DNA from 2 places in the Peribacillus sp. N1 genome. Region 2 is predicted to be linked to the other one. Evidence: riboswitches for the same ligand, from Rfam matches in the RefSeq annotation. Region 2 holds a riboswitch; the other holds the start of a gene.
What was found. A riboswitch is a leader RNA that binds a small molecule or an ion and turns the genes downstream of it on or off. The one in region 2 is predicted to bind S-adenosylmethionine.
Positions count from the first base shown of each region.

Region 1 (9,079 bases), on a different contig from region 2:
CAATTTAGCAAATTCTGATTATGAAGTCAACATAATTTATCATAAATCCTTTAAAAGGAGCAGGAAATTAGTCCCTCGTTAGCGAAACTTCCTTTATCCAGAGGATTTTTTGAACAAGAATAGGCTATAACTCCCTATTATCTTTCTAATCGCAACTATATTATAATAGAAGGCAGAACACTAAAGGAGACAACAGTATGTCTGAAAATAAAAAATTAAGCCTGGCGGATGCAGTCAAACAAAAACTGGCTCAAAAGCAAGCGGGATCAAGTAAAGATAAACTGGAAACAGGCGTTGTGAAAAAAACGAAACAGCTTAAAAGCCAGTTGACCAAAAAGCCGAATAACCAACGTAAGCGTACAGGGGTATAATCCTAATTTGTCAAAGGACAAGTACTGTTCGGAGCTTATCAGAGAGCAGTTACCTTTTATGAATGAGGGTACTGCTTTTTTATATGGAAGAGGCAGGGGGATTTTGCTTTTTACCGTTTATAGGTAAGTTGAAGGGTGGGCTTCTGGTAATTTAGAGGGATAAAGAATGGTTCGCTCATCTCTAGAAAAAACATATTTTCTCGAATATGGAAATGACATCTCTGTATCGGTTTATTAAAAACATTACAGTTTCAATTGTTTCTGTTTTAAAATTGTAAGAGTGGTGACATGTTGTTACCATATTGTTTTGCTAAAATAACATTTTAAGGTTTTGTAAATGATTTTTTAACTAAAGGAACCTATAGATTGAATGTTAGGTCTACTAGAAGGCTTATAGAATCAGTGATTATCCTTTAATTGAAAATATGAAATATATCGGGGGAATAAAGATGGACGAACGTCTGATCGGAAAAAAATATTATGAAACGATGATTGAGGATACAAGGAAGCACCCCATTCAAGCTTTGGGTGAAATGTTTCTCGTGGAACAAAAAAAGGAAAGAGCGGATTTAACCGCAATTCGATTTGCTCAAGGAGAAGTATATTTTCAGCATCATGACTATGAGGCAGCCATTTTTAAATGGGAAAACATAGAAGGGGAACTTGGTTCATGGGCGAAGAAAAACATCGCTGATGCTTATTTTGAACTGGAAATGTATTCAACCGCAGAGGATATCTATAAATCCGTCGATACGGATGAAGCGGTCTTGAAAACAGAGGTTCTTTTGCAACTGTTTTCCCTGTACATAGTGGAATCGAGAAATGACCTGGCTTCCAATGTCGTGAAAGAAGCAGTCGAGTTCCAACCGGACTACCCGAATGTCACGGAAATTGCACGTGCCTTTTTTGAAGAACAAAAGGATTGGAACAGTGCGGTGGTATTAGCGGCGAATGAAAGTATCCGTACAGAATCAATGGGCTGGTTCGATGTGCTGAAAACGTATATCCAGCAAGGTGTTGCCCAATCGATGGATCCGGATTATTTTTCAACTGTCCTTGGTTCGCTATACACACTCGACCAGGAACGTTTCGAAAAGGTGACGGTTGCCCTTTGGAAAAACTATAAATATACCGATTCTTATTTCGAATGGCTGAGAGTGATTAATAACTTGATAGATACCATCGAATTGAACCATGCGGATGTATGGGATGAGCTTTCCGTCTATTACAGGGATGCATATGCAGGTCTGTTAGAAGGAACGCACCTAATCAAGGAATTAAGTCCTGTCGTGCCAAGGTTGCTTGAAAACTGGCTCAAAATCGCAGACGGGGAGCTCTCGCTGTTTGCGGCGGCATCCGCGTTGTCCTGGAATGAAATCTTCCCGGATACGATCAATGCGTTGGTCATTCAGGACGCAGAGAGCCTGCTTTCGAAATCGCCTAAATTGGGTGGCGGACTGGAAGCGGGAGAGAAACTGTTCAATTCCATTATCCAGTGGGCTGAAGATAATGATTTAAAGGTTGGCAATAAGCTTAAATGGATGGTAGACGGGCTTAAGGATACCCGGAATTTCAATCTTCTTCTTGCTGGAAGCACAGGAAATGGCAAGACATCCTTTATTCAGTCAATCGTTGGTGAGAGCATTGCCGCTGAAGATCATTCGTCACTAGTCAGTGTCAAAGATGGGGATGATTTGGAAATCCTTGAAATTACCGATACAGATAGCAAAGTTGTCGAGGAGCTAACTGATTTGGATGAAACACGCCGCCAGCGCGGGACTATTGTCGATGTGACCATCATCAGTGACTACCTAAGGAATAATCATCTCCGATTATTGGATACTCCTGGGTTCAATGGGGAAAAAAGCGTGGAATCCGATTTCCAGGGCTATTTACATGGCAGTGATGGATTGATGTTCGTTCTTGACGCCCGGGCGCCTTTCACCGGCAGCGAACGGGATCTGTTATTGGAAATTCAAATGATGGCTCCGAAACTGCCGATTCATTTCTTATTAAATAAAATGGATACGATATACAGTGATCAGGTCGCAGTCCGGATGGAAGACGAAACATGGGATAAAGTGAATGCCTATTTCCCGAATGCGAAAGTATTCGCTTTCTCTAAACATTATGACAGCCGGCAGCAATTGAAGGACCTTTCAGCCTTCCTTCAATCGAATTATCAAGATGATAATTGGAAGGAAAGAAGATCTGAAAAAATCCTGGCATTCATTCGTAAAACTTTATCTTATCTGTTAGAAAAACGGGCAGCCAATGAGCGGAAATGCGAGCATTCCATCTCTTGGAATGAACAGATGGAAGTCAAGCTGAATGGGGCTGTCAACCAATTGGCTGATTTGGAAAAAGAGAAAAGTGAAAATATCATAAGGTCGTATCGTTCGCTTAAGGACGAAGTGAAAAATCAGCTTTATTCAAAAATTCCTGAATTACTGAGGGATTGCTCTAAATCGTTAACGGAAAGCAGTGATTTCAGTCAGGTCCATGTACAGTTAAATCAGGAAATGAATGAGCGGATTCAAAACTTCATTTCTGACAAGATCATGCCTCAATATTACCGTTCTCTTCAAGACTGGATTGCCAGTTCCCAAATGGAGTTCTCACAAAGCCAGCAGTTTATGGATGAGATGAGTGCCGGTTTCAATGAATTATACAAAGAAGAACGGATTACGCTTGCAGGCGACTTCAGAGTATTGGATGACTGGCGCCGTGATGCCGACCGGATGACAAGCAGTATCCGCATCGAAAACGTCAATATCCTTTTGCGCAGGACTCCATCTCAATTACTGCTTAAAGGGGCAGGGAAGCTGTTTGGGGCGATACCGCAAAATAAAGCCAATATGTACAATCGTTATAAGAAATACCTGGAAAGTGAAGATTACCTGGATGTTGCGGAAATGATCACGGAGCGTTTCCTTACCCAATTTGGATTGTTTGAAAAATCTTTGGATCGTGACATCTCCCTTTTCTATCGCGGTTCATTTGCATTACTTCAAAAAACGATAGAGCAAACGCAGACTGAAATAAAAGACTACCAGGCTGCATTGGAGCATATGAAACAAAATCCGGAAGTTTACCGTGACCCTATCACTTTGTTCGAAGTGAAATTAAGGCAGTTGGAGCGGCTTGAAAAGATTGAGAAAAAGCGTCTAGCCCAGCTTCAAAGAAAATAAAAAATAACGGGGAACATTTCAAATATTCAAAAATCTATTGACTTTACGACTATATCCCTATAAAGTGATAATTACGAAAACGTAACACGATATATCTCTTATCAAGAGTGGCGGAGGGACTGGCCCTAAGATGCCCAGCAACCGTTCCATTAGGAATTGGTGCTAAATCCTGCAAAACAGAAATGTTTTGACAGATAAGAGAGGGACAAGTCTGCAAAACAGCCGATTAAACCTCTCTATATTAGAGAGGTTTTTATTTTGGGATTTACACCAACTTAACTGATAAGACTAATAAGAAAAAATGGAGGGAAACAAGATGAAAAGGTCTATTAAAGGTATATTCATTTCAGCCATCGCTTCGGCTTTGCTTTTAACGGGGTGCTCTACAGGTCAGAGTTCCACAGAGTCGAAGAAAGAAGAAAAAGTATCATTTGAAAATGTTCCGGAAAGATTCGCTGATGGAGATGGAGCCAGAATCAAAGTGATCCGTAAAATTGGCGGTGATGATCATACGGCCCAATACCTGGCGGGGGCGAAGGAAGAAGGAGAAGCACTGGGGTTTCAAGTGGATACGTACACAGCCAATGGTGATACGGCTAAATTCCATGATGCGATAGCGCAGGCTTTGGAGGAAGATTATGACGGCTATATCATTTCACATGGTGACGATGCAGCAACTGTGAATGACGTTCAAAAGTTGGTTGATGCAGGTAAAAGCGTTGTCACATTCGATTCAATAAGCGATCTATCTAAAATAGAAGGCGTGACATTAACTTCACAAGATGATGAAGCGTTGGCAACACTGGCTTTTGATAAGCTGATAAAAGAACAGAAAGGTAAAGCGGCAATTGCATACCTTTGGGTGGACGGTTTTCCTCCAATGGTAAGAAGAAATGCAGTCTATCAGGAAAAATTAAAAGAAAATCCTGGGATCAAAGAAGTCGAAAGATTCGGAGTGGCATCTGCAGATACATCGGTTCAGACACAAAATGCTGTAGCCGCAATGCTGAATAAATACCCTAAAGGTAAATTGGATGCCATTTTCGCAACATGGGATGCCTTTGCTATCGGTGCAGCCCGGGCGATTAAAGAGGCGGGCCGCGATGAAGTGAAGATATATGGAATAGATGTCTCGAATGCAGATCTCCAGGAAATCCAATCGGCTGATAGCTCATGGTCCTACACGGCAGCAGTAGATCCCAAGTTGATCGGTGCAGTGAATATGAGGATATTGGCTAAAAAATTAGCGGGCGAAGAAACGCCGCAAACCTATGACTTGGAGGCTTCACTTATTTCACAAAAGCAAATCCAAGCGTCTAAAGAAGCAGTGAACATGGCAAATCTGTCTGGTATTGTCGATGGCTGGGGTGTATCGACGGAGTTTGAAGAAGATTGGATGAAAGTTTTGAAAGATCATTATAAAAATTAAAAAGAGACACTCTCTTTCAAGTAGAAGGGAGTGTCTGTTCATAAGGGGGAATGGACATGGGCACGCAACTAGAAATGAAGAAGATTTCGATTGAATTTCCGGGGGTGAAGGCGCTGAGTGATGTTGATTTTTCCGTAAAATCGGGGAAAGCCCACGCATTGGTCGGTGCAAACGGAGCAGGGAAATCGACGTTAATGAAAGTTTTATCGGGAGCCCATGTTCATTATTCAGGTGACATTTATATTGATGGGGTGAAGAGGGATATCCGCTCGCCAAAAGCGGCTCAAGAACAAGGCATTCAAATTGTTTATCAGGAAGTGGATACCGCCCTCATCCCTTATTTAACGGTTGGGGAAAATGTAATGTTGAATGATATGGTCCAAAACATGGGAAAAAAACAGATGGTCCAATGGAAAGAGCTGCATAACCAAGCGGCTTCTATTCTTGAAGATATGAAAATTCGTGTCCCTTCGAAAAAGCTGGTAAGAGACCTTACCTTGGCTGAAAAACAGATGGTCCTGATAGCAAGAGCCGTTTCGACAGAATGCAAATTCCTGATTCTCGACGAGCCAACTGCTCCGTTAAGTCATACGGAGACGACAGAACTTTTTCGAATTGTAAATGAATTAAAGCAAAAAGGCGTGGGAATCATTTTCATTTCACATCGTCTGCCCGAAATTTTTGAAATCTGTGAGGAAATTACAATCATGAGGAATGGGGAGCGTGTCACAAGTCGAAAGAAGGAAGATATAACCCGTACCGAAGTCGTAGAGAACATGCTTGGAAAAACCATGGATGAACAGTTTCCTGAAGTGAATGCTTCGATTGGCGACGTTATTCTGGAAGTGAACGGATTGTCAGATGCAGAGAAAGTTAAAAATGTCAGTTTGAATATTAAAGCAGGCGAGATAATCGGCTTGGCAGGGTTGGTCGGGGCTGGGAAAACGGAGCTGTGTAAAACCCTTTTCGGCCATACGTCCATCACAGCGGGGGAAGTCATCCTGAATGGTCGAAAGCTTTCCTTGAAATCACCGCACGAAGCAGTAAAAAGCGGTCTGGCACTTGTACCTGAGGAACGCAGGAAAGAAGGGGTCCTTGTTCAGGAATCAGTCTCGGCGAACTTGACGGCAGCCAGTCTTGGCAAATTCTCAAAGACATTCAGCTTCGTGAATCGCAAGGCGGAAAAGGAAAGAGCGAAGGAAATGATCGCAAGCCTCGGCATTAAAACTCCTTCAGGGGAAGTGAATGTCGAAAACCTTTCAGGTGGCAATCAGCAAAAAGTTGCCATCGGGAAATGGCTTATGGCCGATGCGGATGTATACATATTCGATGAACCAACGAAAGGGGTCGATGTTGGAGCCAAGAAGGATATATTCGAATTGATTGCAGAGCTTGCAAGGAATGGGAAGGCGATCATTTATGCATCATCCGAGCTTTCCGAAATCATTGGCATTACCAACCGGACATATGTGTTATATGACGGGAGCACTGTCATCGAATTAGAAACAAGTAAAACGAATGAAGAAGAAGTACTATTCTATTCAACAGGAGGAAAATAGAATGAGCATACCCAATCCTGTTACACAGACAGCGAAAGTGAAGAAAAAGGTGGAACTATTCGACTTTTTCTATAAATACGGCACAATATTGACGATTATCATTCTGATTGGAATTTTTGCCGTGTCCAATCCATCTTTCATTCAAACTACGAATCTGGTCAACATCCTGCGTTCCATTTCAATCGTGACCATCATTGCGATCGGCATTACGATATCCCTGACCGTGGATGGCTTCGACCTTTCCGTCGGCTCCGTCGCATCATTGGCCAATGCCATCGTCATCTCGATGTTTGTCTGGTTTTCACAGGATACATTAATTGCCATATTAGCTGCGATCGGTGCCTCACTTGTCGTAGGCGCCTTGAATTCATTCATGATCGTTAAATTGAGAATTCCCGACATGCTGATGACTTTGGCTACCATGTTCATTATCCAGGGAATTGCCCTTACCTATACAAAAGGGGCCACGGTTTCGCAAAATATGGTCATGCCAGACGGGACGTTCGCAACAGGACTGATCAGCCCGTTTTTCGCCAAAATTGGCCAGGTACCGTGGATAATCCTGATCATGGCCGTCATTGTGATAGCGACCCATATCTTTTTGACTTATACGAAGCACGGTCGTTATATGTACATTATTGGGGGAAATAAGGAAGCGGCGAGACTTTCCGGGATATCGGTCAATAAATACAAAATCCTTGCCTACCTGCTTTCAGCTCTATTAGCTGCAATCGGGGGTATTGTCCTAGCTTCAAGGGTTATGACATCGGAAATCAATTCAGGTTCCCCCTATTTAATGGACGCCGTTGCAGCAGCCTTCATTGGTTCCTCCGTTTTAGGAGCGGGAAAACCGAATGCCTTTGGAACCTTTGTCGGTGCAGTCCTGATAGGAATCCTTCAAAATGGTTTGATCATGATGTCCGTTCCGTATTATGCGATGGATATCGTCAAAGGAACAGTGCTGGCACTTGCGCTCGCGGTAACCTATTACAAGCAAAAACATTAAAATGTATTCGTTGCTTTACTCTACAAAAATCCAAAAATATGAAAAAATCCTGTTGTAATGCAACAGGATTTTCCTTTTTAAAAAGGGATGGGTTAAGGGGGTCGTCATCATTTTACTTACGCTAAAATGGCGGCAGGAGCACTTTTTGAACCCTCATTGTTGGAGTATAAAGATTGACCGCAACCTTATTTACCTTTTAATAAGATTGATAATGATCTATTGTAAAGTATGAACATTCATATCATATACTTATCTAAAGGAGAGTGTAGACTTATGCGCGAAACCTGTGTTCCGGCAGGTGTGAAACCGAATGAAACTGGCTTTGGATATACGCTGTCCTTGATAGGCGGCAAATATAAAATGATCATAATGTATTGGCTGTCTGAAAATAAGGTCATGCGTCATAATCAGCTGAAGCGAAGCATCGGTACCATTTCCTTTAAAACGCTAAGCATCATGTTAAAAGAGTTGGAGGCAGACGGCCTTATCATACGCAAGGAATTCCCCCAAATACCTCCAAAAGTAGAATATTCATTATCTGAACGTGGTCTATCTCTCATCCCATTGTTAAATATGATGTGCGAGTGGGGAGAGAAAAACAGTTTGCCAGTTCAGGAGACTAAACAGCCGTAGGTGTAGCTATTTTGATTAAATCAAAAGAAGTATTTCCCTGACAAGGAAATACTTCTTTAATGAACTGCCTATTAAAGGTTATCGACAAAATTCAAATAATCTTGCGAGCTTTTTTCCAATTCGCTCACGGATGGCTCATTTTCAGCACCATAAAACGCAAAGAATGAACGATAATCTGCATTGCAGTAAAGGAAGGTAGTTTCAAAGGGAGATAATAAATGTTCAAGTGTATAGCGATATCTTCCTTCTTCACTATAATCCTCTTTGTTAATTCCAGCAGATACAGCTAAAGCAGCTTTGCGATTCTTTAATTTATCCCCTCCATTTGAACCATAAGCCCAACCATAAGTAAAAACATCGTCAAGCCATCTTTTTAGGAGAGGCGGACAATTAAACCAATAAAAAGGGAACTGTAAAACAAGATTACTATGCGATTCGATTAATTGCTGTTCTTTTTCCGCATTAATGTTTCCGTCAGGGTAAACCTTATACAATTCGTGTACTGTATACTTTTCCGGATATTTCCTTAGCGCTTCTACCCATCGCTTATTTATGAGGGATGTTTCTAGACTGGGGTGTGCTACGATAACAAGAGTTTTCAAAGATATCTCCTCCTTAATTATTATTTATTTTAAGTATAAAGTGCACTCTGCAAGCACGTAAGTATGCACTTTTAGTATAGGTACTTACCTAAAGGAGAGTGTTAAATCAGGTATAACTAAAAAAAACGATCTGTAAATTCCAATATGAGGAAGATATTAATAAGGGAATCTTAAAAGGTCAGATAGACACGCTCATCTTGTCACTTTTACATAAGAGGGATATGTACGGCTTTGAATTAGCCAAAATTGTTCGTGAAGAAAATATTACAGACTTACATCAGTGGGTGA
Region 1 covers NZ_BAAHZO010000004.1:97,885-106,963, forward strand. The annotation lists gene ACYP5M_RS16350 (hypothetical protein) at 198-371, shown strand; gene ACYP5M_RS16355 (GTP-binding protein) at 821-3,562, shown strand; SAM riboswitch class I at 3,658-3,763, shown strand; gene ACYP5M_RS16360 (sugar ABC transporter substrate-binding protein) at 3,879-4,991, shown strand; gene ACYP5M_RS16365 (sugar ABC transporter ATP-binding protein) at 5,048-6,550, shown strand; gene ACYP5M_RS16370 (ABC transporter permease) at 6,552-7,556, shown strand; gene ACYP5M_RS16375 (winged helix-turn-helix transcriptional regulator) at 7,830-8,189, shown strand; gene ACYP5M_RS16380 (NAD(P)H-dependent oxidoreductase) at 8,261-8,791, opposite strand; partial or broken gene ACYP5M_RS16385 (PadR family transcriptional regulator) at 8,920-9,079, shown strand, end outside.
Region 1: it holds a riboswitch for S-adenosylmethionine, as region 2 does, so the genes downstream of both, ACYP5M_RS16360 (sugar ABC transporter substrate-binding protein) here and ACYP5M_RS13010 (5-methyltetrahydropteroyltriglutamate--homocysteine S-methyltransferase) in region 2, are expected to answer to the same signal.

Region 2 (9,079 bases):
CGGCTTTTACTTGTTAGGCTCATTATCAAAAAGCTAGGAAGCCGATTCCTAGCTTTTTATTTTTGTTAAATGGAAATTTATACATATCCGATGAGAGGTGTTATATGATAATCGTAATCTCTGCTAAATTGAATTTACAGAACGACGCGGAAAACTTTTAATATTTTCAATGGAAAGGGAAGGTGCACGGCTGATGACCTTATTGACTCATTTAAAAGTATTGGACTTTTCAACGTTACTGCCAGGCCCATTTGCCACTTTGATGCTAGCGGATTTAGGAGCGGATGTTTTGAAGGTAGAGAGGCCGGGAGCAAAGGATTCATGGGGTGTGAACCAATATCTTAACAGATCGAAGAAGTCGATCACACTGGATTTAAAACAATCTGAGTCAATCGAATCCGTAAAAAACCTAGTGAAGGAATACGATATCGTCATTGAACAATTCCGTCCAGGTGTAATGGAACGTCTGGGACTGGGGTATGAGGCATTAAAATCGATCAATCCAAAGCTGATTTACTGTTCCATCACGGGCTTCGGCCAGACTGGTCCCTATAAAGACCGACCGGGACATGATATCAATTATATTTCGATTGCAGGCTTATCAGGCTATTCCGGTACGAAAAAGGGCGGACCGGCAAAAAACGGAACCCAAATAGCAGATCTTGCCGGAGGCTCATTGCATGCTGTTATCGGTATATTATCTGCAGTCATTCACAGGGAAAGAACGGGATTCGGCCAAGCCATCGACATCAGCATGACCGATTGCAGCTTTGCCTTGAATGCCATATCCGCACCTTTGAATTTACAAGGGGGCCTCGAGCTTGAACCAGAAAAACTGATGTTGAACGGAGGGTCATTTTATGACTTTTACGAAACGAAAGATGGACGTCATTTTTCGGTAGGAAGCCTTGAGCCCCCTTTTCGAAAAGCATTATGTGAAGCGATCGGTGCACCCGAATTATATGAACTGAGCATGAATAGCGATGAAGAAAGCGGAATCAGGTTTAAAACGGCCATCCGACTTGCTTTCCTTGAAAGAGATTTTCAAGAATGGCAGGGAATATTCGCTGATTTCGAGGCCTGCGCAGAACCAGTGCTGACCTTCACCGAAGCGGCCGAACACCCCCAATTGAAGGAGAGGGGAATGATCGTCGAGGTACCTGACGGAAAAGGAAATGTCCAGAAGCAAATCGCCTGTCCAATCAAAACATCGGTTTTCACCCCTGAATATAAACATGCTGGCTTGAGGCCAGGACAAAACAACGCAGAAATTCTTCGCACCCCCAATCGTTAAATAAAGATGTAAAGGCTATCACTTTTCCGAGTTTTTTGGAAGGTGATAGCCTGTTTTTTTTGAATGCCGGAAAAGGCATGAGGAAGGTCGAATTAATCGGTGGAAGGCCGAATAAAGCAGGAGATAGGTCGGATTAATTGATGAAAGGTCGAATAAAGCAGGAGATAGGTCGAATTAATCGGTGGAAGGCCGGATTAAGCAGAAGAGGACAAATTATCCTCCTATCAGTTGTGGAAAGCAACATATTAACACTGTGAAAATTTACTAGTTATAACTAGTGTGGGCAGGGTATCAGAGTAGCATCCTGATAATGCTCTGGTAAGGAGGGTTGATTAAACATGTTTGGTCTCTCTGATATCATTAAATTTCTATTTTCCTTTTTTTTGATCATGCCGATCGTTACGCTGATACATTTGAGCGGGCATATTTTCTTTGTTACGATCTTTGGGGGATCAGAAAAGAAAATCTTGATCGGTTGTGGTAATAAACTTTTTGCCTTTCGGAACATAGAGGTGAGGAAATATTATTTTTGGAATGGGACTTGCGAGTTCAAGGGATTGAAACATGATAATCGATTGACGAATACGCTTATATATTTAGGCGGATCTATTTTTAATTTGGTCAGCATGCTGATCATATATAGCTTAGTGTATCAGAATATCCTGGACAGCTCGGTAATCTGGTATCAATTTATCTATTTTTCTTTCTATATTATGTTTTTCTCCTTGTTTCCGATGTATTTCGCGGACGGATCGCCTAGTGACGGGAAGGCTGCGGAATTGGCCTTGAGGAACAAGCTGGAAGATAGGGTGACGGATGATATATTTGTGAAAAAAATGGATGATGATGATAGCTGCAAGTAAAAAGGGGACGTGCTGGTGGCCGTTCTTTTTTTTGTGACCTTTCCTTAGTACGTAATTACTGAAAAAAGGCATCTGTATACATCCTAAAAGGTTGTATCAGATGCCTGATGATTTAATGGTTAAAATGGATATTCACGATATTGCGTTTGAAGGGAAATCCATTTCGTAACAGTGAATTCTTCGACAATCCATGGGCTTCCGAATCTGCCTAAACCACTCATTTTGTTCCCGCCGAATGGTATGTTCGTTCCATCATTAACGGTTTGATCATTGATGTGTGTCATTCCGCTGTCGATTTGCAACCCCAAGCGTTCGCCCTTATCCAGATCAGAAGTGAAGATAGCCGAGCTTAAACCATAAATGGTGTCATTGGCGATATCAATGGCTTCTTCATCTGTTTCTGTTTGAATGATGGACACGACAGGGGAAAACATTTCTGTTTGTGCAATTTTATCCGAGTTCTGTACATCCCGGAAAATAGTTGGTGTCAGTACATTGCCAATGCGTTCTCCCTCAAGTGCTACATTGACCCCAGCAGCTTTAGTTTCCTCGATGATTTGTTGTACCTTTTCTAATTGACGCTCGTTCACAAGTGGTCCAATGATTGTTTTAGGATCTAATTGGTCACCAAATGGAAGAGCTTTTGCACGTTCAACGAATTTTGCAGTAAATTCTTCGTAAAGGTCTTTATGCACGATTATGCGGTTAATGCACATACAAATCTGTCCTTGGTGAATGTACTTCCCAAAAATTGCAGCATCAACGGCACGGTCCACATCTGCATCAGATAATACAATGAAAGGATTATTACCGCCGAGCTCCAGCGCAACTCGTTTTAGGTTTTTCCCTGCAATGGCCCCGATGTGCTGTCCTACAGGAGTAGAACCTGTGAAGCTGATTAATTTGGGGATCGGGTTTGTCAGCATGCCATCACCGATTTCTTCCAGGTCAGTTAGGATCATATTAAAGACGCCTTTTGGAAGACCGGCATATTCAAATGCTGCAGCAATGATGATTCCTCCAGCAAATCCAACTTGAACGTCCGGTTTGTGAACGACTGCATTTCCTAATGCAATGGCTGGTGCGATGGTTCTCATTGACAAGTTCATCGGAAAGTTAAACGGAGATATTGAAGAAATAACTCCTAGTGGCAGTCGATGTATATGATTGACTTTATGATCTATAGCTGACGGAACCTCATGCATTTGATATATTTCATCCACCATGTTAGTAGATTCTTCGACTATTTCCATAGTAAGCTGAAATTCAACATTTGCTTTAATAAGCGATCCACCCGTTTCACGGGAAATCATTTCAACGATTTCATTCCGGTTTTCCTGTAGGAATTCACCAACTTTAAGCAGGACCTGACGACGTTTTTCAGCTGATGTTTTTGCCCAACCTTTTTGAGCATTTTTTGCTATTTCAAATGATTCTTCGAGCTGTTTTGATGTAGCCAAGCTCACATTTGAAATCACGGCATTATTGTATGGGTTTAAAATATTATATCTGCGTTGACTTGAGCCTTCCATCCATTCCCCATTGATGAAGCTTTTGTTTAGATCCTTGAATTTCTCCATTTTGAACACCCCTTTATATTGTAAACAAATATATTTTACTGCTGTTTGTATCATATTTAAAATATCTATATAATTAAGTTTATATACGCTTTACATATATATTAGAGGTGCCAAAATGGATATTAGACAATTACGATATTTTCTTATTCTTGCAGAAGAAGGCCAGGTTTCCCGTGCAGCAAAAAAATTGAATATGTCACAGCCGCCATTAAGCCAGCAGCTCCGCCTTATGGAAGAAGAATTAGGGACTACTTTACTTGAGCGAAAAAGGAATGGTAAAAGTATGGAATTGACCGAAGCTGGGAGGGTACTTTACGAGAAGGCTAAGAATATGCTGCAATATTTCGAGGACTCCTTGCTCGAAGTGAAGGAAACGGGTGAGGGAATTAAAGGTACCCTTTCAGTAGGTTCCGTACTTGCCTATATGTCTTATTTACCTGATAAAATTAATGATTTTAAGAAAAAATATCCTTCCGTTTCCTTTAAAATATTCGCAGGAGATCCATATGAAATAAGTAATTATTTGGAGAATCAGGATATTGAACTTGCTATTGTTCATTTACCTGTCGAGATGAAGGGTCTTTCCATTTTGAACATAGGACAAGTGCCGAATGTTTTTGTTGTACCTGAGGATTGGGACAGTTTCACTTCAAAGAGTAGGGTTCATTTAAAGGATATTGAAAATATCCCATTGCTTTTAGTGCATAGGGAAAAAGGACAAGGGATTTACGAAGAAATTATCGAGGAATTTAAAAAGCGGGAAATACAGCCAAATATTTTATGCGAATGCCATGATGTAAATGTTCTGCTCTCTCTGGTTTCAGCTGGAGTTGGGGCGAGTATTGTTCCGAAATCAGCTGTTTCACCTCATATTATAAAAGGAGTGAAAGTGTTGGATATTATCGATTCTTCAATTCAATCGAATATAGCTTTGGTTTTTAGACAAGATCGTTATCTTTCCAAAACGGCAAAACATTTTATTGAGCTGTTTTGAAGAAAAGCTAGGCCTGCCTAATGCCTAGCTTTTACGTTACATTTAAAGATGAATCATTCCCACACTTCTTTTGCTACATCAACGACGAATTTCAGCTTTTCCCATTGCTGTTCTTCGGTTAGCTTGTTGCCGTGATGGGTGGAGGCGAAGCCGCATTGAGGGCTTAAGCATAATTGTTCGAGAGCAACGAAGTGCGAGGCTTCTTTAATGCGTGCCTTAACAGCTTCCTTGTCTTCGATTTCCCCATTTTTTGAAGTGACGACCCCCAGTACAACCTGTGCACCGCCATTTGGAATGTATTCCAATGGTTTGAAATCCCCTGAGCGTTGATCATCATATTCCAAGAAGAATCCATCCACTTTTTCTTTTGCCAATAAAGTTGGAGCGATACGGGCATAGCTTCCTTCAAACGCCCAAGTCGACTGATAGTTTCCGCGACATAGGTGGGTAGTGACGACAAGGTCTTCTGGTTTGCCTTCCAATGCTCCATTAATGACACGAAGTGCAAGATCAATTAACTGTTCCCTCGTATATTTTCCATCTTTGAACTGGAAATCTGGAGCTGAAAGTCTGGCAATATATACATCATCCAATTGAAGATAACGCACACCTGCTTCATAAAAGGCTTTCAAAGCATGCTGATACGCCTTGATGATATCATTTGCATAATCTTCAATATCAGGGTAGATGTCTTCATTATGAATACCTGCAGCAAATAACTGATTCGGACTGGGAATCGTTTGCTTAGCAACGGCACGACCGTTCACGATTTTGTTCAATTCAATGAAATCACTAATGAAGGGATGTTCAGGATTGAATGAAACCTTCCCGGTATTGCGAACGTTATATCTCTCTGTTTCCACACCATCGAATGTGAGACCTTTTTCAGTCACATATCCCTCGATGCCATTTAAATGTTCGAGGAAGTCAAAGTGCCACCATGTTCGTCTGAACTCGCCGTCCGTAACAGCCTCTAATCCAACTTCAATTTGTTTATCGACAATCCGTTTGATTTCTTCGGTTTCAATTTCACGAAGGCGCTCTGCTGAAAGGGTACCCTCCCTAAATTGCTTTCTGGCAATATGTAAACGTTCCGGTCTTAATAAACTTCCGACGTGATCGGCCCTGAATGGTGCTTTCGTTAATGTGATTGACATGTTGCATTCCTTCTTTCCTTTTAAAAATAAAAAACCTCTTCTTAAAAAATAAGAAGAGGTTTTGGCAACAAAGCTATATACTCTTCTTATCTTCAAGTTTTTACACTTCTGGAATTAGCACAGTACATGAATAGTCTGTTGCTGAGGCATCAAAGGGCCAGTCCCTCCACCTCTCTGGATAAGAGTTGTCTATTAAATTAACTATGACTATACAGGTAGTTTTTATAAAGGTCAAGCGCTGGAGGTTGAATATTTAGAATATACCGTTTATTACTCGGTTCCTGGCATGATCATTTTCTGTATTCGGCTTTTTATACCACTTTTTAGATCAGGTTTAGACGTGGTTTTTTAAAATAACGATTAGTAGGGAAGACTGAAAAAAACAAATAAAATAATTAAACCTACTTGATTAATGAGTATTTATGTTTTATTGTTAAATTGCATAAAGAAAAGAGAATAAAATTGGATTATCCAATTGGTCAACCAAAGGATACTGAATTGTTGTTCATTACAACATTTCTGTGTCCTTTTTTGTTCGGAAAAAATTGTGATAATACAGGCATAAGCAGTGCCTAGGAGAAGATTCATTGGAGAGTGGAAACATGAAAACAACAAATATGAAATCATGCTGTACTGTATTAAAAAGACGGAATTTTCTTTCAATTGAAACTGACCTTGATTCGATCCCGACAAACAAAAACGATTTCTATAATATGTCTTTGATACAAGCAGGTGAATTTTTACTAGGATCAAGTGATGAAGATAGTTCAAGAGAAGATGGTGAATATCCACCACGAACAGTAAAGATTGAGTCCTTTTACATGGACCGATACGCCGTAACAAATGAACAATTCTATTGTTTTATAAAGGATACCGGTTATGTAACAGATGCGGAGAAATATGGATGGTCTTTTGTTTTTAACTTGTTTGTCAACAAACGAATGGAACGGGATATGGTGGGGGCAGCCGAAAAAACACCTTGGTGGATAGCTGTTCGAAATGCTTGCTGGAAGCATCCGGAAGGGACGGATTCCTCAATCGTGAATCGCTTTCACCATCCGGTCGTCCATGTGTCATGGAATGATGCCAAAGCGTTTTGTAGATGGGCTGGAAAAAGACTTCCGACAGAAGCGGAATGGGAATATGCTGCTGCCAGTGGAGTGGTAAATCGTAAATATCCTTGGGGGGATGAGTTGCACCAAGGGGGAAAGCATCACTGTAATATTTGGCAAGGCAATTTTCCAAACGAAAATTTGGGAGAAGACGGATTTTTAGGAACGGCTCCTGTTGATACATTTGAACCGAATGATTTTGGCCTTTATAACATGTCGGGGAATGTGTGGGAATGGTGCGAGGATACATTTTCAATTCAACATGGAAGTGAAGTCCTCGATCCCGATCCTTTTGCAAAACTGATAAAAGGCGGATCCTATCTATGCCATCGATCATATTGTAATCGTTATAGGATTTCAGCCCGTACTTATAATATGATTGACAGCTCTACAGGGCATATGGGTTTTAGATGTGTTGCCAACTTAAAAAAATAAGTGCCATAGGGGATATGAACATGAAAAATTTGAGGTCTTTATTGGTTGTTATTTCGATGTTAAACATTTTATTTATCGCTGGATGTTCCTCATCTCCTTCAGAAGATGCTGGTGCACCTAACAGTGACGTTATAAGGATGGCTATTGATACTGCAGCAGGTGGTTCACTTCAATTCAGGGCGGCAGAGATACAGGGATACTTCTCAAATTACGGCGTAGAAGCAAAGCTTACCAATTTTGCCATGGGAATTGACACGGTTAATGCTGTATTAACAGAACAAGCTGATACTGGAATAGCTGCAGATTACGCCTTGTTAAACTCGTTAGGTAAAGGGGATATGGTGATTTTAGGAACACTTACAAGAGGGAAAGAGGATTCCTCCAAGGAAACCCAGCTACTTGTTAAAGGGGATATTGAATCGGCAAGTGATTTAAAAGGGAAAAAGTTAGGAGTTTCAAAAGGAACTGTCTATGAATATGTGTGGGCTAAATACTTAGAAGCTAATAAAATCAATGAAAAAGATATCACATATGTTCCATACAGTACGCCTGACGAAGCGATTATTGGAATGAAAAAAGGCGATATTGATGCTGTTTGGGTTAGTGGTGCACTTACAGATACATTTAAGGAAATTGATGAAGTAAATCAACTTGATAATTTGGTTGGTGCAGGAGTGACGATTGATAGCTACCTTCTTGCAAAAAGATCATTTGTTGAAAAAAATCCAAAATCTCTTGAACATGCATTGAAAGCCTTATCTGAAGGAGTTGACTATGTGGATGGCCATAAAGGGGAAACTGCAAAACTGGCATTCGAACAGCTGAAAATACCAGAAGAAGATGCACTTAAGGATCTAGAAAGAACAAATTATGTTTTAGGATTTACAAAGGAAGATGCCGTTCACCTCGAGGATATGAGAGTATGGCTTGAAGAAAAAGGAATATTACAAGATTCGTATGAATTGAAAGAAAAATTAGCTCTTGAGCCATTAAAAAAAGCATTGCCTGAATCCGTCACTTACTAGAAAAATGCAGCCATATCTGTCGTTGATATTCTCGTTTATGACATGGTTCAGGATGTGCTGCATCAAAGTTTTTTCTGTCAATTAAAAGGAGTGAAGTGATATGAGTACAGTAATTGACGAAGTAATGAAGTCACCTATTGCGATTTCAATTTCCGATTTATCGAAATCCTTCAATGAAAATAGTCATTACGTCCTTGAGAATATAGATTTGACGATAAAAAGCGGTGAGTTCTTTATCTTACTTGGGCCAAGCGGATGCGGAAAGTCCACTTTATTGAGCATGATTGCTGGATTCATTGAAAAAACTTCCGGGAAACTTATCGTGGACCGAGAGGAGGTAAACAATACCGGAAGCAATCGAGGTGTTGTTTTCCAACAAGCAGATGCAGCTCTATTTCCATGGCTGACTGTTAAGGAAAATGTCGAATTCGGATTGAAAATGAAGAAAACACCTAAATCGAATCGTGAAGAGAAATCTTCTTATTTCATTGAACTTGTTGGCTTAAAGGGTCATGAAGGGAAGTTCCCTAAAGAGCTTTCTGGAGGGATGAAACAGCGCGTGCAATTAGCAAGGGTATTAGCTAATGATCCTGACATCTTATTAATGGATGAACCTTTC
Region 2 covers NZ_BAAHZO010000003.1:25,457-34,535, reverse strand. The annotation lists gene ACYP5M_RS13030 (CaiB/BaiF CoA transferase family protein) at 194-1,294, shown strand; gene ACYP5M_RS13025 (hypothetical protein) at 1,633-2,157, shown strand; gene ACYP5M_RS13020 (aldehyde dehydrogenase family protein) at 2,277-3,737, opposite strand; gene ACYP5M_RS13015 (LysR family transcriptional regulator) at 3,853-4,731, shown strand; gene ACYP5M_RS13010 (5-methyltetrahydropteroyltriglutamate--homocysteine S-methyltransferase) at 4,785-5,888, opposite strand; SAM riboswitch class I at 5,972-6,073, opposite strand; gene ACYP5M_RS13005 (formylglycine-generating enzyme family protein) at 6,491-7,435, shown strand; gene ACYP5M_RS13000 (ABC transporter substrate-binding protein) at 7,456-8,460, shown strand; gene ACYP5M_RS12995 (ABC transporter ATP-binding protein) at 8,561-9,079, shown strand, end outside.